Regions from separate parts of the Mesorhizobium sp. M4B.F.Ca.ET.058.02.1.1 genome, predicted to be linked through region 2. Evidence: predicted binding sites of a transcription regulator. Region 2 holds the regulator's gene; each other region holds the start of a gene.
What was found. Region 2 encodes PhoB, which activates phosphate uptake and scavenging genes when phosphate is short. Its sites were predicted from a motif close to TGTCATNNANCTGTCAT; they were not measured.
Positions count from the first base shown of each region.

Region 1: a site for PhoB is predicted at 3,887-3,903, ahead of EJ073_RS09255 (acid phosphatase). Genes of this name have one in related genera too.
Region 3: a site for PhoB is predicted at 1,879-1,895, ahead of EJ073_RS18810 (DUF1045 domain-containing protein). Genes of this name have one in related genera too.

Region 1 covers NZ_CP034450.1:1,809,260-1,815,754, reverse strand. The annotation lists gene EJ073_RS09285 (3-keto-5-aminohexanoate cleavage protein) at 1-182, opposite strand, end outside; gene EJ073_RS09280 (helix-turn-helix domain-containing protein) at 310-726, opposite strand; gene EJ073_RS09275 (dihydrofolate reductase family protein) at 830-1,417, shown strand; gene EJ073_RS09270 (hypothetical protein) at 1,427-1,648, opposite strand; gene EJ073_RS09265 (phytochelatin synthase family protein) at 1,821-2,483, opposite strand; partial or broken gene EJ073_RS09260 (cytochrome-c peroxidase) at 2,588-3,795, opposite strand; gene EJ073_RS09255 (acid phosphatase) at 4,043-5,575, shown strand; gene EJ073_RS09250 (MarR family transcriptional regulator) at 5,714-6,166, opposite strand; gene EJ073_RS09245 (p-hydroxycinnamoyl CoA hydratase/lyase) at 6,271-6,495, shown strand, end outside.
Region 2 covers NZ_CP034450.1:5,202,996-5,209,490, forward strand. The annotation lists gene pstC (phosphate ABC transporter permease subunit PstC) at 1-143, shown strand, start outside; gene pstA (phosphate ABC transporter permease PstA) at 140-1,456, shown strand; gene pstB (phosphate ABC transporter ATP-binding protein PstB) at 1,472-2,296, shown strand; gene phoU (phosphate signaling complex protein PhoU) at 2,320-3,030, shown strand; gene phoB (phosphate regulon transcriptional regulator PhoB) at 3,050-3,739, shown strand; gene EJ073_RS25315 (ROK family protein) at 3,743-4,987, opposite strand; gene xylF (D-xylose ABC transporter substrate-binding protein) at 5,254-6,294, shown strand; gene EJ073_RS25325 (sugar ABC transporter permease) at 6,453-6,495, shown strand, end outside.
Region 3 covers NZ_CP034450.1:3,851,261-3,857,755, forward strand. The annotation lists gene EJ073_RS18805 (alpha-D-ribose 1-methylphosphonate 5-triphosphate diphosphatase) at 1-1,081, opposite strand, end outside; gene EJ073_RS18810 (DUF1045 domain-containing protein) at 1,132-1,839, opposite strand; gene iolB (5-deoxy-glucuronate isomerase) at 2,021-2,833, opposite strand; gene EJ073_RS18820 (DUF3329 domain-containing protein) at 2,848-3,060, opposite strand; gene iolE (myo-inosose-2 dehydratase) at 3,126-4,040, opposite strand; gene iolD (3D-(3,5/4)-trihydroxycyclohexane-1,2-dione acylhydrolase (decyclizing)) at 4,082-5,926, opposite strand; gene iolC (5-dehydro-2-deoxygluconokinase) at 5,963-6,495, opposite strand, start outside.

The DNA of each region.
Region 1 (6,495 bases), 3.1 Mb from region 2:
CGGTCCATCGCTTCCGGCGCCAAGCTCTCCTGCCGGTCGGCGCCACGCGCATGGACATGGAGCTCGGCGGCACCCGCGGCAACCGAAACCGCGCCGTCGCGCGCCATGGCGTCCGGGTCAAGCGGCAGGGCGGCGTGAAAATCGGCGGGGCGGGCGCCGTTGATGCAGGCCTGGACGATCATGGCGGCGATCCTGTTCGAGCTGAGTCTAACGCAGAGGCGCATAGACTGGAACCGGAACGTCTGCTGACAGGCATCGTTTCGACGCCGCGATCCAGGCGAGGAGTGTGGGCGATTTGCGCCGCGCCGCCTAACCCAGATTTTCCTGCCGCAGCCTCTCCTTTATCCGCGCCAGAGCCGGCTCGCCGCCGCCGGCCAACTCAGTGGCAATCCGCGCAAGATCATCGTCGGCCTTGCGATATTTGCTGCCCCAGGCGCCGAGCGTCGCCAGTACCGGCAGAAGGTCGACGCCGGCTTCGGTCAGCCGGTAGATCGCCTTCAGCCTGTGGGTCGGGTCGTCGCTGCGGGTGAGGATGCCTTCCTCCTGCAGCGTCTGCAGCCGCTCTGCGAGCGTTCGCGACGAGATGCCTTCGTCCGACTGCAGGAATTCGCGAAAATGCTTTTTCCCGGCGAATGCCAGGTCGCGGATGATGAGCAGCGTCCAGCGATCGCCAAACAGCTCAAGCGACAGGCTGATCGGGCAGCCGGACCGTTCCCTGGTCGACATAGTTACGGTTCCATTTTTAAATCACTTTACTATTAACACCATTACCTTCGCACGTCAAATGGTTCCAAAAGTAAATTGATTGGAAGCACGAGGAGGACCGGAAATGAAGAAACTCATCCTGCAAATGCAGATGTCGGTCGACGGCTTCGTCGGCGCCGAGGACGACCATCGCTGGCAGCTCTGGGAGTGGGGCGACGACAGCGCTTGGGACGATGCGCTGAAGCAGGACTTCAACGCTGTGTTCGAAACCATCGACACCATCTTGCTTAGCCGCAAGATGGCGGAGGAGGGCTATCTCACCCACTGGGGCAACGCCGCGACGAGATTCCCGAAGGACCGCTTCTATGCCTTTGCCCAGCGCATTGTTGCAGCGCAGAAGGTGGTGCTGAGCGACAGGCTGAAGGCCGCGCGATGGGAGCGCACGAGCATCGCAAGCGGCGACCTGCCGCGCGAGGTCAATGCGTTGAAGGCGGGCGAGGGCGGCGACATCGCTGTCTTCGGCGGCGCCGGTTTCGCCTCGGCGCTGATCGCCGCCGGGCTGGTCGACGAATTCCAGCTCTTCATCAATCCGGCTGTGCTGGGTGCCGGCCGCCGCATCTTCGGCCAGGGCGGCTTCTCCATGCTGAAGCTCATTGGTTCGAAAGCCTATGCCAGCGGCATGGTGGTGAGCCGCTACGCGCCGGCGAGGTGAGGGGCTGCCTCAGAAGACCCCGATGACCGGCGCCGGCTCAACCAAGGTGCCGACGCCCAAGGGATTGCGCACCCGCGCGGAGGTTTCAACATTGGCGACGGCGGCGAACCACTGGGCTTCACGCAACGTCAAACCAGCAAGCACGCAGCCAGCGTAGTCCGCAGGCTCGTCTATCCACGTGTCAAACACCGCCCAAGTATCAGGCGGCTCCCGCACTGCAACGAACCGCATTTGAGACCCCATCATGCGACGAGCAGCCACCGTAGCAGCCGGCGTGCTGTAGTCATGTGAGCGAGTACACATATTAGCAATATTGCATATGAAAGCCCAGCCTTGGTCGTTTCGGCATCAAGATCGGGCATTTAGCCATGCCTGGACAGGCGCCCGGGCATCGCATCCGTCGTCACTCGATCAGCAGCAAACCGCGCTTCCTGTCGCCATCGGAATCGATCGTGTCCATGGCCGAGAACAGGCGTTCGCGCTCGATCAGCCAGGGCTTGTAGCGCTGGTTGACGTCAAGGACGAAAACCATGTCCTCGGCCTCCATATATCCTCCGATCGGGGAAAAGTGGCCGGCGCCGGCGCCGAAAATCCTCTCCCTCGTAAAGTTGATGATGTAGCGGCGGCCGGGATCGTTGGCGCGCTTCATATGCGCGAGGAACTCCTCGGCAGTCAGGTTCCGAAGCACGGATACTTTCCGCTTGGTCTTGCTTCGAGCGACTTCGGCAACCTCGTCCAGGGTCAGCCCGATGATGCAGAAACCGGTCCAGCACTTTCCCGTTCCCGCAAGCACTTCAGCTTCCGTCGTCTCTTCTTCGCCGATCGAGCGGAACATGTTTGCCACGCTTGCCGGACCGCACCTTGATGCGTTCGATTGCCATTCGACGTCGGCATTGAAAGCAGCGGCCACGGGCAACTTCCAGGCACGGTCGATCAATTCGGGAGCGCGGATAACCGACGACTGGATCTTGTCCGGCGAGACTGCCGACGGACCTGCAATCAGGAATGCGGCGCCGCAGAGCAGGCCGATACCGGCAATCACACCGAATGCAAGACTGCGCCTCATCGCTGTGCCTCGGAGCCATGCAGCAGAAGGAGATTGCAGAAGCCGGCGCGCAACGTCAATCAGCGCCGAGACGGCACGCATCGCCATCGTCCACAGCCGGAATCTCAATGCGCCGGAGCGCCTCGCTGGTCGGCATCCGTCAGCGTGCCGAGGAATGCGACGATGTCGTCGATCTCGGCATCGGTCAGCGCCGGCCTGTCGCCCGGCTTCCCGCCGAAGGGCGGGTCCTTGTTGAGGTTCGGCCAGTAAGGCTTTGGCAGGTCGTCATATTTGTCGACCGTGCCGTCGGCATTCTTCGGATACCAGCGGCCGGGATCGCTGTCGCGGCTGCCGTAGAAGGCGACCGCGTCGCGCAGCGTGTGGAAATAGCCATTGTGGAAGAAGCTTTTCCTCAGCGCCACGTTGCGCAGCGTCGGCGTCTTGAATAGCCCGCAATATTCGGCGCGTCCCTTGAAGTCGGTGCGCAGCGGGCCGCACAGGCCGAGATCGATATAGGCGGGATCGGCATTGGCCGGGATCGCCGCATTGCGGGGCACGCCAACGGCGATCAGACCGTAATCGGTGAACTGCGGCGGCTCGCCATTGTTGCTGGGTCGGCTCAGATGACAGCTGGCGCAATTGCCCTTGGCTTCGTCCTCGAACAGAACGCGGCCGCGTAATTCCTGCGCCGAGAGCGTCGCCCTGCCGGCAAGGAAAGCGTCGTAGCGGCTGGAATAGGGGTAGAAATCGGCGCTGCTCTGTTCGAACGCGCCGAGCGCCTCGACCGCGGCGTCGAAGGCGTCGTCCGGCCGTTCGAACACATCGTCGCCGAATGCCGCCTTGAAATCGTGCGCATAGGCGGCCTTGCTCAGGGCGGCGACCACCCCGCTCTCATCCTTGTTGGCCATCTCGAAAGGCGAGAGCAGGGGGATCCTGGCCTGCTGCTGGCCGCGATCGGCGCGGCCGTCCCAGGTCAGCCCGCCGGTCGGGCCGTTGTCGACGCTCTCGTCGCCCTCATCCTCGGAATCGTAGAAGTGCTCGGTGAAGGGGGTGCCGCCTGCAGGTAGCGCAGCGATGGCACCGCGCGCAGGCCCGGCCGGTCGACATTAGGCCCGCCCATCTCGACCGGTGTCGCCGAGGCTGGCCCAAAGGCGTGGTCGGGATCGTGGCAGGAGGAGCAGGCCTGCTTGCGCGAGGCCGACAGCGACGGATCGAAGAACATCTTGCGCCCCAGCGCCGTCATCGCCTCTGCCCGTGCGAAAGCCTCCGCGCGCGACAGCGGGCCGGGATGGGTGCTGCCTGCCGTGTTCGCGGGTCCGGCGAAGCCGAACATCGACGCCGTGGCGATAGCGATCGTCAGGCTTTTCCATCGTCTTGTCGGCATAGGGCGTGGTCCGGTTTGCCTCCGGAACTAGGTGCCCAGTGCAACGGATTGATGACCGGTCGCGACGCTCACGCAACCGTGTTCGCGCAGGGCGGAAAATGTCACAAAAGTGACAGAGGCATCGCAGTAGCTGCTTCCGCGCCTGCTTGTTCATAGATTGCCGTCCTCCAGCCATCCCCAGCCACGAGGCATCCCCATGACTAGGTCCCTGTTCTCGCTTTGCCTGGCCTCCACCGCCCTGGCATCGCTCACCGCCGCTGCCCATGCGGCTCCTCCCGGCTTCGACAAGATCGACACCGTCGTCGTCATCTACGCCGAGAACCGCAGCTTCGATAATCTCTATGGCGGCTTCCCCGGCGCCAATGGCCTGGCCAATGTCTCGGCCGACCAGGCCCGCCAACTCGACCGCGACGGCAAGCCGCTTGCCGAGCTGCCGCCGGCCTGGGGCGGCCTGACCGGCAAGGGCGTAACCCCTGCGGTGACGGAGGCTCAGACCGCGCATCTCGCCAATGCCAGCTTCGCCATCGACGATCCCAAGGGTTTTAATGAAAACACCGGCGTCATCACCCGCGACCTCTGGCACCGCTTCTACCAGGAGCAGATGCAGATCGACGCCGGCCGGAACGACAAGTTCGTCGCCTGGGCCGATTCCGGCTCGCTCGTCATGGGCCACTATGATGGCTCGACGTTGCCAATGTGGGCGGTGGGAAGGAAATACGTGCTCGCCGACAATTTTTTCCAGGGCGCCTTCGGCGGCTCCTTCCTCAACCACATCATGCTCGCCTGCGCCTGCGCGCCGGTCTATCCGCATGCCGACACCAGCCCGGTCAAAGGCCAGATCGCCGTCGTCGAGCCCGACGGCGTGACGCTCAAGATGGCCGACAATTCGCCAGCCTCGGCTTTGGGCGGTGCGCCGAAATTCGTCAATGACGGCGCCATCACGCCGGATTTCTACGCCGTCAACACCATGCAGCCGCCTTACCAGCCGAGCGCCAACAAGCCGGCCGAGGGCGGTGACAAGGCCTTGGCCGATCCGGCGCAGCCGACCACGCTGCCGCCGCAGCACGAGATCACCATCGGCGACCTGCTGTCGCTGAAGGGCGTCTCCTGGGCCTGGTACTCCGGCGCCTGGCAGGCGGCGCTCGACGGCAAGAACGCCACGCCAGTGCCGAACTTCCAGTTCCACCACCAGCCGTTCAACTATTTCGCGGCCTACGCGCCGGGCACCGCCGCGCGCGCCGAGCACCTGAAGGATGGCGGCCTCGACGGCGTCGAGTTCATCAAGGCGATCGACGACGGCAAGCTGCCTTCAGTGAGCTTCTACAAGCCGCAGGGCAATCTCAACGAGCATGGCGGTTATGCCGACGTCACCAGCGGCGACAAGCATCTGGCCGACATCGTGTCGCATCTGGAGAAGAGCCCGCAATGGCCGCATATGCTGGTCGTCGTCACCTATGACGAGAATGGCGGCTTCTGGGACCATGTCGCGCCGCCCAGGGCCGACCGCTGGGGCCCGGGCAACCGCATTCCCGCCTTCATCATCTCGCCCTATGCGAAGCTGGGGACCGTCGACCACACGCAGTACGACACGACCTCGATCCTGCGCTTCATTACCGCGCGCTACGACCTGCCGGTGCTGCCCGGCATCGTCGCCCGCGACAAGGCGCTGCGCAATAACGAGCAGCCGCCGATGGGCGATCTCTCGGCCGCCCTTGATCTGACGAAATAGCGTCCTTCCTCTCCCTCAGCAAATGCGCGGGGAGAGGAAACGCTAATCGCCCAAGGCCCGATGTCCCGCAGATGAATCAATCCCGCAGGACGCGCCGCTATCGGATTGTTTTGCTTGGAGTTGAGGGCGCGCCGGCGCTCACTCCGCCTCATCCACCCAGATCAGGCGCAGCAGACGCAGCAGCGTTGCCCGCTCCTTGCTGGTCAGCCGATGCAGGAAGCGGTCCTCGTGAAGGCGCACCTGACGCCGCCAGGCGGGCATCGCGGCCTTGGCCGCCTCGGTCAGCCGAAGCTCCTGCACGCGCCGATCCTTGGCATGGTCGTCGCGCTCGATCAGGCCGCGCTCCTCGAGTTCGGCCAGCAGCGGCGCCATGTTGGCGCTCTTCATGGCGAGCAGCCGGCAGAGCCCGGCGGCGCGGATGCCCGGCCGTTCGTCGATCAGCGCCAGCATGGCGTAGGTGACGGGGCGCAACTCCGCCTCCGCCATCTCGATAGCGAAATCGTTGAGCGCCAGCGCCGAGGCGCGCCGCAGATTGTAGCCGATCTGCGCGTCGAGCGCGTCCTCGGCGAGATCGTTGCTGGTTTCGTCCATGTTCGATCGATTGCCGCGATCCGGCCCCTTGTCAAGGTAAAAATACTATGCGACATAGCAAAGATAAAAGCTATGCAACATAGCGATCTCGGAGGAATTGACCCATGGCAGGAGAAACCGAAGACACCGTCGCCTTCGATGTGGAGGACGGCATCGCCTGGGTCCGCTTCAACCGGCCGGCCAAGCGCAATTCGATGAGCCCGGCGCTCAACCGGCGCATGATGCAAGTGCTCGACGAGCTTGAATTCCGCGACGACGTCAGCGTTCTCGTGCTCTCGGGCGAGGGCGCCGCCTGGTCGGCCGGCATGGACCTCAAGGAATATTTCCGC
Region 2 (6,495 bases):
ACCAGCTGACCGGCGACCTCGAATTCAATTCGCCGCAGACGCTGGTCGCCTTCGCGCTCGGCATCACGCTGTTCGCGCTGACGCTGGTGATGAACATCGTGGCCCTCTACATCGTGCGCAAATACCGGGAGCAGTACGAATGACCGATATCCCGCTGGATACGATGGTCCGCACCGCGGCCCCCGCGCGCCGCGACATCGGCCTCAAGGCGCGCTACGCCGCCGAGCGCCGGTTCCGCATCTACGGCGCGCTGGCGATCTCGGTCGGCCTCGCCTTCCTCGCCATCATGCTGATCACCATCGTCTCGAAGGGCTACACCGCCTTCTGGCAGACGACGGTATCGCTGCCGATCAATTTCGACGAGAAGGTCATCGATCCTTCCAACAAACGCGCCACCGACCCGGAGGTGCTGATCAAGGCCAACTACCCCAAACTTGCCGACAGAGCGCTGATGGCCAAGCTTGGCATCGACCCCAGCAACAAACCGATGGCATTGAAGCTGAAGGGCTTCCTGTCGGAGGGCGCGCGCGTCCAATTGCGCGACATCGTCGTTGCCGATCCGTCGGTCATCGGCACGACGCGCAATGTCGACATCCTCGTCGCCGCAAACCTCGATTCCGCCTTCAAGGGGCAGATCGATCTCAATGTCGAGGAAGCGCGCCGCAAGGTCTCGGACCAGCAGGTCGCCTGGATGAACCAGCTCAAGGCCGACGGCACCATGGCCGAGCATTTCAACAAGGGCCTGTTCAGCTATGGCGCCTCGAGCCGTCCGGAGACATCGGGCATGGGCGTTGCCATCATCGGCTCCTTCTACATGATGGTGATCGTGCTGCTTCTGGCGCTGCCGATCGGCGTCGCCGCCTCCATCTATCTGGAGGAGTTTGCCAAGAAGAACCGCTTCACCGACCTGATCGAAGTCAACATCAACAATCTGGCGGCGGTGCCGTCGATCGTCTTTGGCCTGCTCGGCCTCGCGGTGTTCATCAATTTCCTCGGCATGCCGCGCTCGGCCGCCTTCGTCGGCGGCCTGGTGCTGACGCTGATGACACTGCCGACGATCATCATCGCCACCCGCGCGGCGCTTGCCGCCGTGCCGCCGTCGATCCGCTCGGCGGCGCTCGGGCTTGGCGCTTCCAAGATGCAGATGGTGTTCCAGCATATCCTGCCGCTTGCCGCCCCCGGCATCCTCACCGGCACCATCATCGGCCTGGCGCGCGCGCTCGGCGAAACCGCGCCGCTGCTCCTGATCGGCATGGTCGCCTTCGTCGCCGACTATCCGAAGACTCCGTTCGATCCGGCGACCGCGCTGCCGGTGCAGATCTACATGTGGGCCAACGAGGCCGAACGCGCCTTCGTCGAGCGTATGTCGGGCGCCATCATCATCCTGCTCGTCTTCCTCATGGCCATGAACATCACAGCGATCGTGCTCAGGCGCCGGTTCGAACGGCGCTGGTAAAAGAAGGCATCTGGTATGAACATCATGACCGAACAGTCTCTTGAAAACGCAGTGGGCGACAAGATGAACGCCAAGTCGAACGAAGTGATCAAGATGCGCGGCGACAAGGTCGGCGTGTTCTACGGCGAAAAGCAGGCGCTGTTCGACGTCAATCTCGACGTCCGCCTCAATCAGGTGACGGCGCTCATCGGACCTTCGGGCTGCGGCAAGTCGACCTTCCTGCGCTGCCTCAACCGCATGAACGACACCATCGACTCGGCGCGCGTGACGGGCAAGATCACGCTGGACGAGGAGGATATCTACGACAAGAACATCGACGTCGTGGAGCTTAGGGCTCGCGTCGGCATGGTGTTCCAGAAGCCCAACCCGTTCCCGAAGTCGATCTACGAGAATGTCGCCTACGGCCCGCGCATCCATGGGCTGGCCAAGCGCAAGGCCGACATGGACCAGATCGTCGAATCCAGCCTGAAGAAGGCGGCGATCTGGAACGAGGTGAAGGACCGCCTGCACGAGCCCGGCACCGGCCTGTCCGGAGGCCAGCAGCAACGCCTGTGCATCGCCCGCGCCATCGCCGTGTCGCCGGAAGTGATCCTGATGGACGAGCCCTGCTCGGCGCTCGACCCGATCGCCACCGCCCGTGTCGAGGAGCTGATCGACGAACTGCGCCAGAACTACACGATCGTCATCGTCACCCACTCGATGCAGCAGGCGGCCCGCGTGTCGCAGCGCACGGCGATGTTCCATCTCGGCTACCTGGTCGAGGAAGGCGCCACCGACAAGATGTTCACCAACCCCGACGACAAACGCACCCAGGACTACATCACCGGCCGGTTCGGCTGATTTCCACGCACGAGGACAGGATCATGGGTGAACATCATACGGTTGCGTCTTTCGACGAGGATCTGGGAGCGATCAGCAAGCTGATCGCCGACATGGGCGATCTCGCCCGCTCGATGGTCGCCGGCTCGACGCGCGCGCTGCTCAATTCCGACAATGCCCTGGCGCAGCGCGTTGTTTCCGACGACGCCATCATGGATGCACGCCAGCGCGAACTCGACGACCGCGCCATCACGCTGATCGCCAAGCGGCAGCCGATGGCCAACGATCTGCGCGCCGTGGTCGGCTCGATCCGCATGGCGGGCGACCTCGAACGCATCGGCGACCTCGCCAAGAACATCGCCAAGCGTGTCGGTACCGTCGGCCTCAGCGTCACGCCGCGTGATCTCTCGCATTCCATCGACGGCATGGCGCAGCTTGTGCTGGTCCAGGTGCAGGGCGTCATCGAGCAATATGCCGCCGCGGATGCCGCAGCCCTCGCCAAGCTCCGCAACGACGACGAACGCATCGACGTCAAATACACCTCGGTGTTCCGCGAGCTCCTGACCTACATGATGGAGGATCCGCGCAACATCACCGCTTGCACGCATCTTCTATTCTGCGCCAAGAACCTGGAGCGCATCGGCGACCATGTCACCAACATTGCCGAGAACGCCTACTACGTGCTGACCGGTCAGCAACTGCCCGCCAATCGTCCGAAGCTGGACGAGACGGCGATGTCGGCGCCGGCGGCCTGAGAAGAAGGGTGACCGGCTGATGATCGCGCCACGCATCATGGTGGTGGAGGACGAGGAGCCGCTGGGGGTGCTGCTCCGCTACAATCTGGAATCGGAAGGCTACCAGGTCGAGGTGGTCACACGCGGCGACGAGGCCGAGATCCGGCTGCAGGAAAACGTGCCCGATTTGCTGGTGCTCGACTGGATGGTGCCGGCGGTTTCCGGCATCGAGCTCTGCCGGCGCCTCAGGATGCGGCCGGAGACCGAGCGGCTGCCGATCATCATGCTGACGGCGCGCGGCGAGGAAAGCGACCGGGTGCGCGGCCTTTCGACCGGCGCCGACGACTATCTGGTCAAGCCGTTCTCTACGCCGGAGTTCATGGCGCGGGTGAAGGCGCTGCTACGCCGCGCCAAGCCGGAAGTCCTGTCCAGCATGCTGAAGGTCGGCGACATCGTGCTCGATCGCGAGTCGCATCGCGTTTACCGCAAGAAGAGCGAGATCCGGCTCGGCCCGACCGAATTCCGGCTGCTCGAATTCATGATGCGGCATCCCGGCCGGGTGTTCTCGCGCAGCCAGCTGCTCGACAATGTCTGGGGCGAGACGATCTACATCGACGAGCGCACCGTGGACGTGCATGTCGGGCGCTTGCGCAAGGCGGTCAACAATGGCCGCATGCCGGATGTCATCCGCACCATACGCGGCGCGGGCTACGCGATCAGGGAAGATTGACGCTCAGGCCACGCTCTTCCCGGCGGCGCTGCCTTTCGCCTGGACGCCTGGCGCGAAAATCTCCTGGTCGACAAAGCCGAGCGCGCGCATGGCGCAGCCCTCGCGGATCAGCGGCAGTTCGTTCGGCTCGGTGTCGAACGAGATCGATTTCGAATGCTGGCCGCCGGCGGTCTGGGCGATCGCCTCGCGCAGCGCCGGCTCGATCAGGTCGAAGGCGGCGGCGCTGACGCCGACCATGGCGACCGGTGCGGGATCGATCAGCGCGAACAGGCTGCCGAGGCCGAAGCCGAGCGCCTCGCCGGCCTTGCGATAGGCTTGGCGCTCCGGACCGTCGCCGGCGCGCGCCCGCGCTGCGAGCGAGCGCATGTCGGCGTCGCTGACATCGACCGGCTCGGCGTCCTCGCCCATCTCCTTGGCATTGCGCCAGATGGCGTAGTTGCCGGCATAGGCCTCGACGCAGCCGCGCCGCCCGCAGCGGCAGAGCGCGCCGCCCGGCCGGTGGATCATATGGCCGAATTCGCCGCCCGAGGAATGGGTGCCGGTGAACAGCTCTCCCTTCAGCACCAGCCCCATGCCGATGCCGTGCGACAGCAGGATGGCGATGAAGTCGTCGCGGTAGCGGTCAGGGTCACGCCACTGCAGGGCCACCGCCATCATGTTGCAGTCGTTCTCCATGGTGGCCGGAACGCCGAATTCGGCTTCCAGTATGTCGGCGAAGGCGATGTCGGTCTGCGGCGTGATCGGCGACCACAACATGGCGCGGGCATGGGTGTCGGTGATGCCCTGGATGCCCATGGCGATGCGGGCGACGCCGCGGACGTCGAGATCGGGATCCTCGAAGCGGCGCCGGACGATGGCCACGCATTCGCCGATCAGCTCGTCGCGCGGCATGATCGCCGTGTCGAGGCGGCGCTGCTCTTCGGCAATGACCTGCCCGGCGTAGTCGATGACGGCGACGGAAAGGAAGTTCAGCGACAGGACCACCGTCATCACCGCCGTGGCTTCCGGATTGAGCGCAAGCCCGACCTGCGGCCGGCCGCGCTTCAGCGAAACAGCCTCGTTTGCCTTGCTCTCGGTCAGGATGCCTTCCTGGATCAGGTCGGACGAGATCGCCGAGATGGTCGAATGGCTGAGGCCGGTGGTGGCGGCGATCTCGGTCCGCGACGGCTGGCCGGCGCGGCGCACGGCCGAAATCACCATCGCCCGGTTGCGTCGGCGCAGATCGTCGTGGCGGATTCCAACCGACATGCCCTATTTCCTCCCGGTCGTCGCGGCCGTTTTTGATCTCAAGGGGCCGTCGGCGGACACCGTATGAATTGTGGCAGAAGCGGGCCGGCCTGTCATTTATTTATTACGGAGCTCGAAAAAAATTCGCAGGGGCGTCAGAATCCAGCAGAATCAATGTTGACAGCGCTCCGGCGTTGGATCACTATTTTTTCGAGGCTCGAAAAAAAGCCTCTATGCCGGCCTCAGGGCCAGTCTGGGTCGCGCCGCAATGGCGCAGGGAGGATATCATGAAGAAATTCGCAGCCGCCATGCTGGCGGGTGTCGCCATGTCGTTGACGCTCGCGTCGGTCGCCGAGGCGAAGGACAAGGTGATCGGTGTTTCCTGGTCGAACTTCCAGGAAGAACGCTGGAAGACCGATGAAGCGGCGATGAAGAAGGCCATCGAGGCGGCCGGCGACAAGTATATTTCCGCCGACGCGCAGTCCAATCCGGGCAAGCAGCTGACCGACGTCGAAAGCCTGATATCGCAGGGCGCCAACGCCCTGATCGTGCTGGCGCAGGACGCCTCCGCGGTCGGACCGGCGGTGCAGAAGGCGCTGGACGAAGGCATTCCAGTCGTCGGCTACGATCGGCTGATCGAGAACAAGGACGTCTTCTACCTGACCTTCGACAACAAGGAAGTCGGCCGTATGCAGGCCCGCGAAGTGTTCAAGGTCAAGCCGGAAGGCAACTATGTCTTCATCAAGGGCTCGGGCGCCGACCCGAACGCCGATTTCCTGTTCGCCGGCTCCATGGAAGTCCTGAAGGTAGCCATCGACGGCGGCAAGGTCAAGAATGTCGGCGAGGCCTATACCGACGGCTGGCTGCCCGCCAACGCGCAGAAGAACATGGAGCAGTTCCTGACCGCCAACGACAACAAGGTCGATGCGGTGGTGGCGGCCAATGACGGCACCGCAGGTGGCGTCGTCGCCGCGCTGACGGCGCAGGGCCTCGCCGGGACCGTTCCGGTGTCGGGCCAGGACGGCGACCACGCCGCGCTGAACCGCATCGCACTCGGCACGCAGACCGTGTCGGTGTGGAAGGACGCGCGCGAGCTCGGCAAGAACGCCGCCGAGATCGCCTCGGCGCTCGCCGACGGCAAGAAGATGACAGACATCGCCGGCGTCAAGGATTTCACCACGCCGGGCGGCAACACCGTCAAGTCGCTGTTCCTGACGCCGGTGGCGATCACCAAGGACAACCTCAACGTCGTCATCGACGCGGGCTGGATCAAGAAGGACGAAGTCTGCGCCGGCGTTGCCGCCGGCGCCGTCGCCGCCTGCAACTGAGGCAAGCCTTCCGGTTTGAAGACTCGGCGCCGCGGCCCAAGAGCCGCGGCGTCCATCGAGCTTCGCTTCGCAACGGCTTCCGGCTTCAAGTGAGCCGGGAAAGCCAATAGAATCATGTTCCGGCAACCGCGCCAGACGGCAACCGGTGGGAGGAAATCATGACCGATACGACCTCAAGCACGGTCGCCGCGGACCGGGCAC
Region 3 (6,495 bases), 1.4 Mb from region 2:
CGCGCACGCGCACCAGATCGGCGCGCCGGCCCGGCTCGATGACGCCGCGATCGTCGAGCCCGACCGCCTCCGCCGGGTTCCTCGAGACCATGGCAACCGCCTGCGGCAGCGAGATTCCCTCGACCACGTCGCCGAGGAAGAAGGCCGACTGGATCAGGCTGAAGGGGATGTAGTCGGACGACAATATGTCGAGCAGGCCATCGCCGGCCAGCGTACGGGCCGAGACGTTGCCGGAATGCGAGGCGCCGCGCATGACGTTGGGCGCCCCCATCAGCACGCCGAGGCCGGCCGCCTTCGAGGCCCGGGCCGCCTCCTCCGTAGTCGGGAACTCGGCGACGCGCACGCCTTGCTCGATCGCTTCCTCGACGTGGCCGGCGGTGGCGTCGTCATGGCTGGCGAGCACGATGCCGCGCTCGTGGCAGGCGGCGGAGAGGAAGACGCGGTTCGGACCGGAATTCATGGCCGATTCCGCCATGCGCTTTTCGCAGAACTTCCGGAAGTCGCGATCGGAGAGCTTCAGCTTGCGCTGGTAGTAATAGGCATAGGTTTCGAGATTGACGAACTGGCGCTGTCCTGGCGCATGGTCCATCAGCGACGCCAGCTTCACCCGCTCGTCGGTCTCGAAATTGGCGAAGGCCTTCAGGCAGTCCGGCGCCGACACCTCGCAGCGCAGATGGATGAAGTGGTCGGCCCTGAGCCGCTCCTGCTCGACGCTGTCCTCGATGGCGTCGGCAAGCTTGCGAATGTCGGCGGATGTGACGTCGGCGTCCTCGTCCATGCCGACACGCAAGGCATCGAGCACGGTGGTGATGCCGGCGGTCGCCACTTGCGCGTCATGAGCAAGCACGGCGGCGATCGGATTCCAGCGCACCTTCGGGCGCGGCGCGTAATGGCCTTCGAGGTGGTCGGTGTGCAGCTCGACCAGGCCGGGAATGATGTAGTCGCCGCCCATGTCCTCGCCGGCGCGGGCAGCACCCGGATCGATGGCGGCGATCAGGCCGTCGCGCAGCACCAGCGAGCCCTCGACGATCTCGTCGGCAAGCACGATGCGGGCATTGGTGAGAACGGTCTCGGCGGTCATTTCAGGCAGTCCTTGGTAATCAGGCAGTTTGGTCTCAAGCAGTTTTTGCCTCAGGCAGTTTTCCGGGCCGAGCGGCGTCCCAGCGCGTGGTGGGACAGCACCATGAACGGGGCGCCCGGTTCGGTTTCGACGAACAGCGTCAGCGCATCGACCAACACCGGCCGCAGCAGCACTTCCGTGAACAGGCTGTCGATTGCTGCGCGCAGACGAGGGCTTTCCTGTGACGCGACGCGGCCGGACAGCGTCATATGAAAGCGGAAGGTCTCGAAGACGTAAGGGTAGCCCCATTGGCACAGGTTGCGGAACTCGTCCGGCTTCAGCGAATCGGGGCTGCGGCGCTCGATCTCGGCCTCGGTCAGCGGCGCGCGGAAGCGGTCGAAGGCGAGCACGACATCGCCGGCGAAGCGGTTGAGCGCCGGCACTGGCGCTTCCGGCACCAGCGCGAAGAAGCCGTCGATCTGGCCGACGACCAGGCGCGGGATGATGACCGGCTGGGTCCCTTCGACAAAGCTGTCGAGCGCGGCGCGCAGAGAAGCCTCAGTCTCGTTCCCGGCCAGCCGGAATGGCGCCTTCAGCGTGGCATGGAAACCGTAACGGCGCGCCGAAGCGGTGTGGAAGGCAACTTCGGCCGCCGACAGCTCACCCACGGCCTCGACCGGCCGAGTGGCGGCGCCGAACGGGTCGCGTCCCAGCCAATTGGCGGCGATCCGCGCCAGCGGCTCGTCCTGGCTTGGGGTGAAATAGATGGCGTAGCGCATAAGAAGTCCTCGTCAGACCCGTTGCCATAGGTGATTTCCATGACGGATTGACGAAGCTTACGATGGTTTTCGATTGCAAATCGGCCAGGTAGGTCCTTAGCCGACGATTTTTCCGTGCTGGACCAATGGCTTCAACCGACCGCGAACCGGAAGCGATTCCGCTTGGCTGCAAAATGCTCAGTCAGGCCTTCATCAGCCATTCGTGCTCGGGCGCGTTGTGAAACTTCCAGGTGCGCTTCGGCCCGGCCATGACATTGAGATAGTAGAGATCGTAGCCATGGCAGGCGGCGCATGGGTGGTAGCCCTTCGGCACCAGCACCACATCGCCGTCCTCGATCGCCATCGCCTCGTCCAGCTCGCGCTCGCCATTCCTGCCGGCGTCGGTATAGACGCGCTGGAAGGCAAAGCCCTGCGGCGGGTTGAGGCGATGGTAGTAGGTTTCCTCGAGATAGGACTCCGCGGGGAGATTGTCCTGGTCATGCTTGTGCGGCGGATAGCTGGAGGTGTGACCGCCCGGCGTGATGACCTCGACCACCAGCAGCGAGTCGGCCGGCTTGCCTTCGGGCAGGATGTTGGTGACGTAGCGCGTGTTGGTGCCCTTGCCGCGCACTTCCTGGCCGAGATCCCGCGGAGCGATGACGCGGGCCGGCAGGCCGCCGCCCAGTCCGGGCGCCGAGCAGACGGCGAGTTCCAGCTCGGTGTCGGCGGTCACCGACCAGTTGGATCCCTCCGGCACATAGACCGACCAGGGCTTGCCCTCGAAGGGCGACATGCGCTCGCCGAGCAGGCCGAGATCCTTGCCGGCGGCGGACGCCTTGCCCTTGCCGGAGACGAAGACCAGGCAGACCTCGCGGTCGGCCGTTTCACCCGAAGCCGCCTCGCCGGACTTGAGCCGATGAAGGTCAAAGCCGACATAGGTCCAGCCGGCGCTTTGCGGCGTGACGTGGGCGACGCGGCCGTGGCCCTTGTCGGCCTTGACGAGCAGTTTGGACATTTTTGTCTCCTCAATCATTCCTTCGGTTCGGCCGGAGGCTTGGCCTCTTCAGCCGGCTTGTAGAGATAGAAGAACTGCCAGACGGCATAGCCGGCGAAGCCGAGCGCGATGACGCCCCAGAAAGGCGTGCCGGAAGCGAACTCGATCACCGACCAGGCCAGGCAGACAGCCACCACGGCGATGCGCCGCCACAGCGGCCGGAAGAACGGGTGCTCATAGTCTTTCATCGCGCCAATCCCCGGATTTAGCCAAAGCGCATCAGATAGACCGAGCGCCCTGACTAATCCACCGTTCAGGCCGGAAAACCCTGCGTCTCGACCGTGTAACCGGCGGCCGTCATCACCCGCATCAGTTCCTTGTAGCCGACCTGCGCCATCCTGAGCGGTGGATTTGCCTTCGGGTCCTGCTCGGCCTCGACCACGAACCAGCCTTCATAGCCATGGTCGGCAAACCGCTGCACGATGGCGCCGAAATCCAACGAACCGTCGCCCGGAACGGTGAAGGCGCCGAGCGCCACGGCATCGAGGAAGGACTGTTTCGTGCGGTCGAGCTTGTCGATCACGCCCATGCGCACATCCTTCACATGGACGTGGTTGATGCGCTTGTGGTGGTTGTCGATGGCGCGCAGCACGTCGCCGCCGGCAAAGGCGAGATGACCGGCGTCGAGCAGCAGCGGAATGCCCTCGCCGGAATGGCGCATGAAGGCATCGAGCTCCGGCTCGGTCTCGACGACCGCCGCCATGTGATGGTGGTAGGAAAGCGGCATGCCCTGCTCGGCGCACCATTCGCCGAATTCGGTCAGGCGCCTGCCATAGGCCTTCATCTCGTCACCGGAGAGTTTCGGCTTGGTGGAAAGCGGCTTCGAACGGTCGCCCTGGATGGAGCGGCCGACCTCGCCATAAACGATGCAGGGCGCGTTGACGGCCTTGAACAGGTCGATCATCGGCTGGATGCGGTCCTTGTTCCTGGCCATCTCCTCATCAACCAGCGTGCCGGAGAACCAGCCGCCGCACAGCGTGACGTCCGCCTCTTTCAGGATCGGCAGCATCACCTTCGGATCGTTGGGGAAGCGGCGGCCCATCTCCATGCCGGTGAAGCCGGCCGAGCGCGACTGGCGCAGACACTCCTCCAGCGACACGTCATCGCTCAGTTCCACGAGATCGTCGTTCCACCACGCGATGGGGGACATGCCCAGTTTGGCTTTCAAGTCGTCACTCCAATGTCGGTTCGTTGCGAGGCAGACGCGGCTCAGCCCTGACGGCTGCCCACGGCTTCCTCATATTTCTTGCGCGCCGCATTCACCTGTGGCCGCGACGAGACCTCCGGCACGGCGACATCCCACCAGTGGCCGCCGGCTTCGGTCGACACCAGCGGATCGGTGTCGATGACCAGCACGGTGGTCTTGTCATTGCCCTTGGCCCTGGCGAGCGCCGTCTCCAGTTCGGCAATCGACGCCACCTTCTCGGCCGTCGCGCCGAGGCTTGCCGCATGGGCGGCGAAGTCGACATCGGGCATCACCTCGTGGCGGGCGTCCTTCAGGAGATTGTTGAAGTTGGCGCCGCCGGTCGCCATCTGCAGCCGGTTGATGCAGCCATAACCGCGGTTGTCGAGCAGCACGATGGTGAGCTTGAGGCCGAGCATCACCGAGGTCGCTATCTCGGAATTGAGCATCAGGTAGGAGCCGTCGCCGACCATGACGACGACCTCCTGGTCGGGCTTCGCCATCTTGACGCCGATCCCGCCGGCTATCTCGTAGCCCATGGTCGAGAAGCCGTATTCGGCATGGTAGGAACCGGGCGCGCCGGCCTGCCAGAGCTTGTGCAACTCGCCGGGCAGACCGCCTGCCGCATGCAGCAAGGTGACGCCTGAGCCCATGGCGCGCTGCACGGCGCCGATCACTTGCGCGTCGGACGGATAGGCGGCATTGGTCGAGGCCGTCACCTTGGCGGCGGCAGCCTGCCACTCCGTCTTGCCCTTCAGGGCATTGTCGGTCCAGGCGGCCGGCGCCTTCCAGCCCTTGAGCGCAGCGGACAGTTCCGCCAGCCCTTCGGCCGCGTCGGCGACCAGCGGCAGCGCCCAGTGCTTGCCGGCATCGAAGACCTGCGTGTTCAGCCCAATGATAGTGCGGCCGGCATTCTTGAACAGCGCCCAGGAGCCGGTGGTGAAATCCTGCAGCCTGGTGCCGACGGCGAGCACGACATCGGCCTCTTCCGCCAGCCGGTTGGCGGCGGAGGTGCCGGTGACGCCGACCGCGGCCATGTTGAGCGGATGATCATCAGACAGCGAGGATTTGCCGCCTTGCGTCTCGCAGACCGGGATGCCGGCGCCCTGCACCAGCTTGGCCAGTTCGCCCGAGGCCTGCGAATAGAGGACGCCGCCGCCGGCAATCACCAACGGCTTCTTCGCGCTCTTCAGCGCCGCGACGGCGGCGGCCAGTTCGTTGCGGTCCGGACGAACCCGGCGCGGCGTCCAGAGGCGCTCGGCAAACAGGCTTTCGGGATAATCGTAGGCCTCGGCCTGCACGTCCTGGCAAAGTGAGAGCGTCACCGGGCCGCATTCGGCCGGGTCAGTCAGCACCTGCATGGCGCGGTTGAGCGCCGGGATGATCTGCTCCGGTCGCGTGATGCGGTCGAAATAGCGCGACACGGCGCGGAAGCAGTCGTTGACGCTCGCCGTGCCGTCGGAAAAATCCTCGGCCTGCTGCAGCACCGGATCGGGCAAGCGGTTGGCGAAGACATCACCCGGCAAAAACAGGACAGGCAACCGGTTTACGTGTGCCAGGGCTGCCGCCGTCACCATGTTCAGCGCACCGGGACCGATCGAGCTGGTCGCGGCCATGAAGCGGCGGCGGAAATTGGCCTTGGCATAGGCGATCGCCGCATGCGCCATCGCCTGCTCGTTGTGGGCACGGAAGGTCGGCAATCCGTCGCGCACCTGGTAGAGCGCCTCGCCGATCCCGGCGACGTTGCCATGACCGAAGATCGCCCAGACGCCGCCGAAGATCGGTACTTTCTGGCCGTCGATCTCGGTCATCTGGCGCGACAGGAAGCGGGTCACGGCCTGCGCCATCGTCAGGCGAACGGTCTTCGTCATTTGTCGTTTCCTCCGGCTTTCGTTAGCGCCGTTTTCTCATGCTGCCTTGCGGCCGCGCGCGGCAAGCCACGCCTCGGTCAACTGTTCGAAGCGAGCAGCCATGTCGGCCACCGCCTCCTCATCCGACATCTTGCCGGCCAGCCATTGTTCGGCGGCGTTGATGAAGATGGTGCGACCGACGGCAAAGCCCTTGACGATCGGTGCCTTGGCGGTAGCGGCAAACGCCGCGACCAGCTCGTCCTGCGGCGCCTCCAGCCCGAGCAGCACGACACCGCGGCACCATGGATCGTTCTTGACGATCACCGCCTCGATCTTGGCCCAGGCGCTTGCGGATGCCTGCGGCTCGAGCTTCCACCAGTCGGGCTTGATGCCCAGCGCGTAGAGTTCCTCCAGCGCGCGCGGAATGGTGGTGTCGTCGAGCTTGCCGTGCTTGCCGGCGATGATCTCGACGAGAAGCTCCCTGCCCACTTTCCGCGCGGCCTCGAACAGGCTGCGCAGCTTCTGCTGCTGCTCTAGCTTCAGCGCCTCGGGGTCGTCCGGGTGGTAGAAGCACAGGCATTTGATGCAGT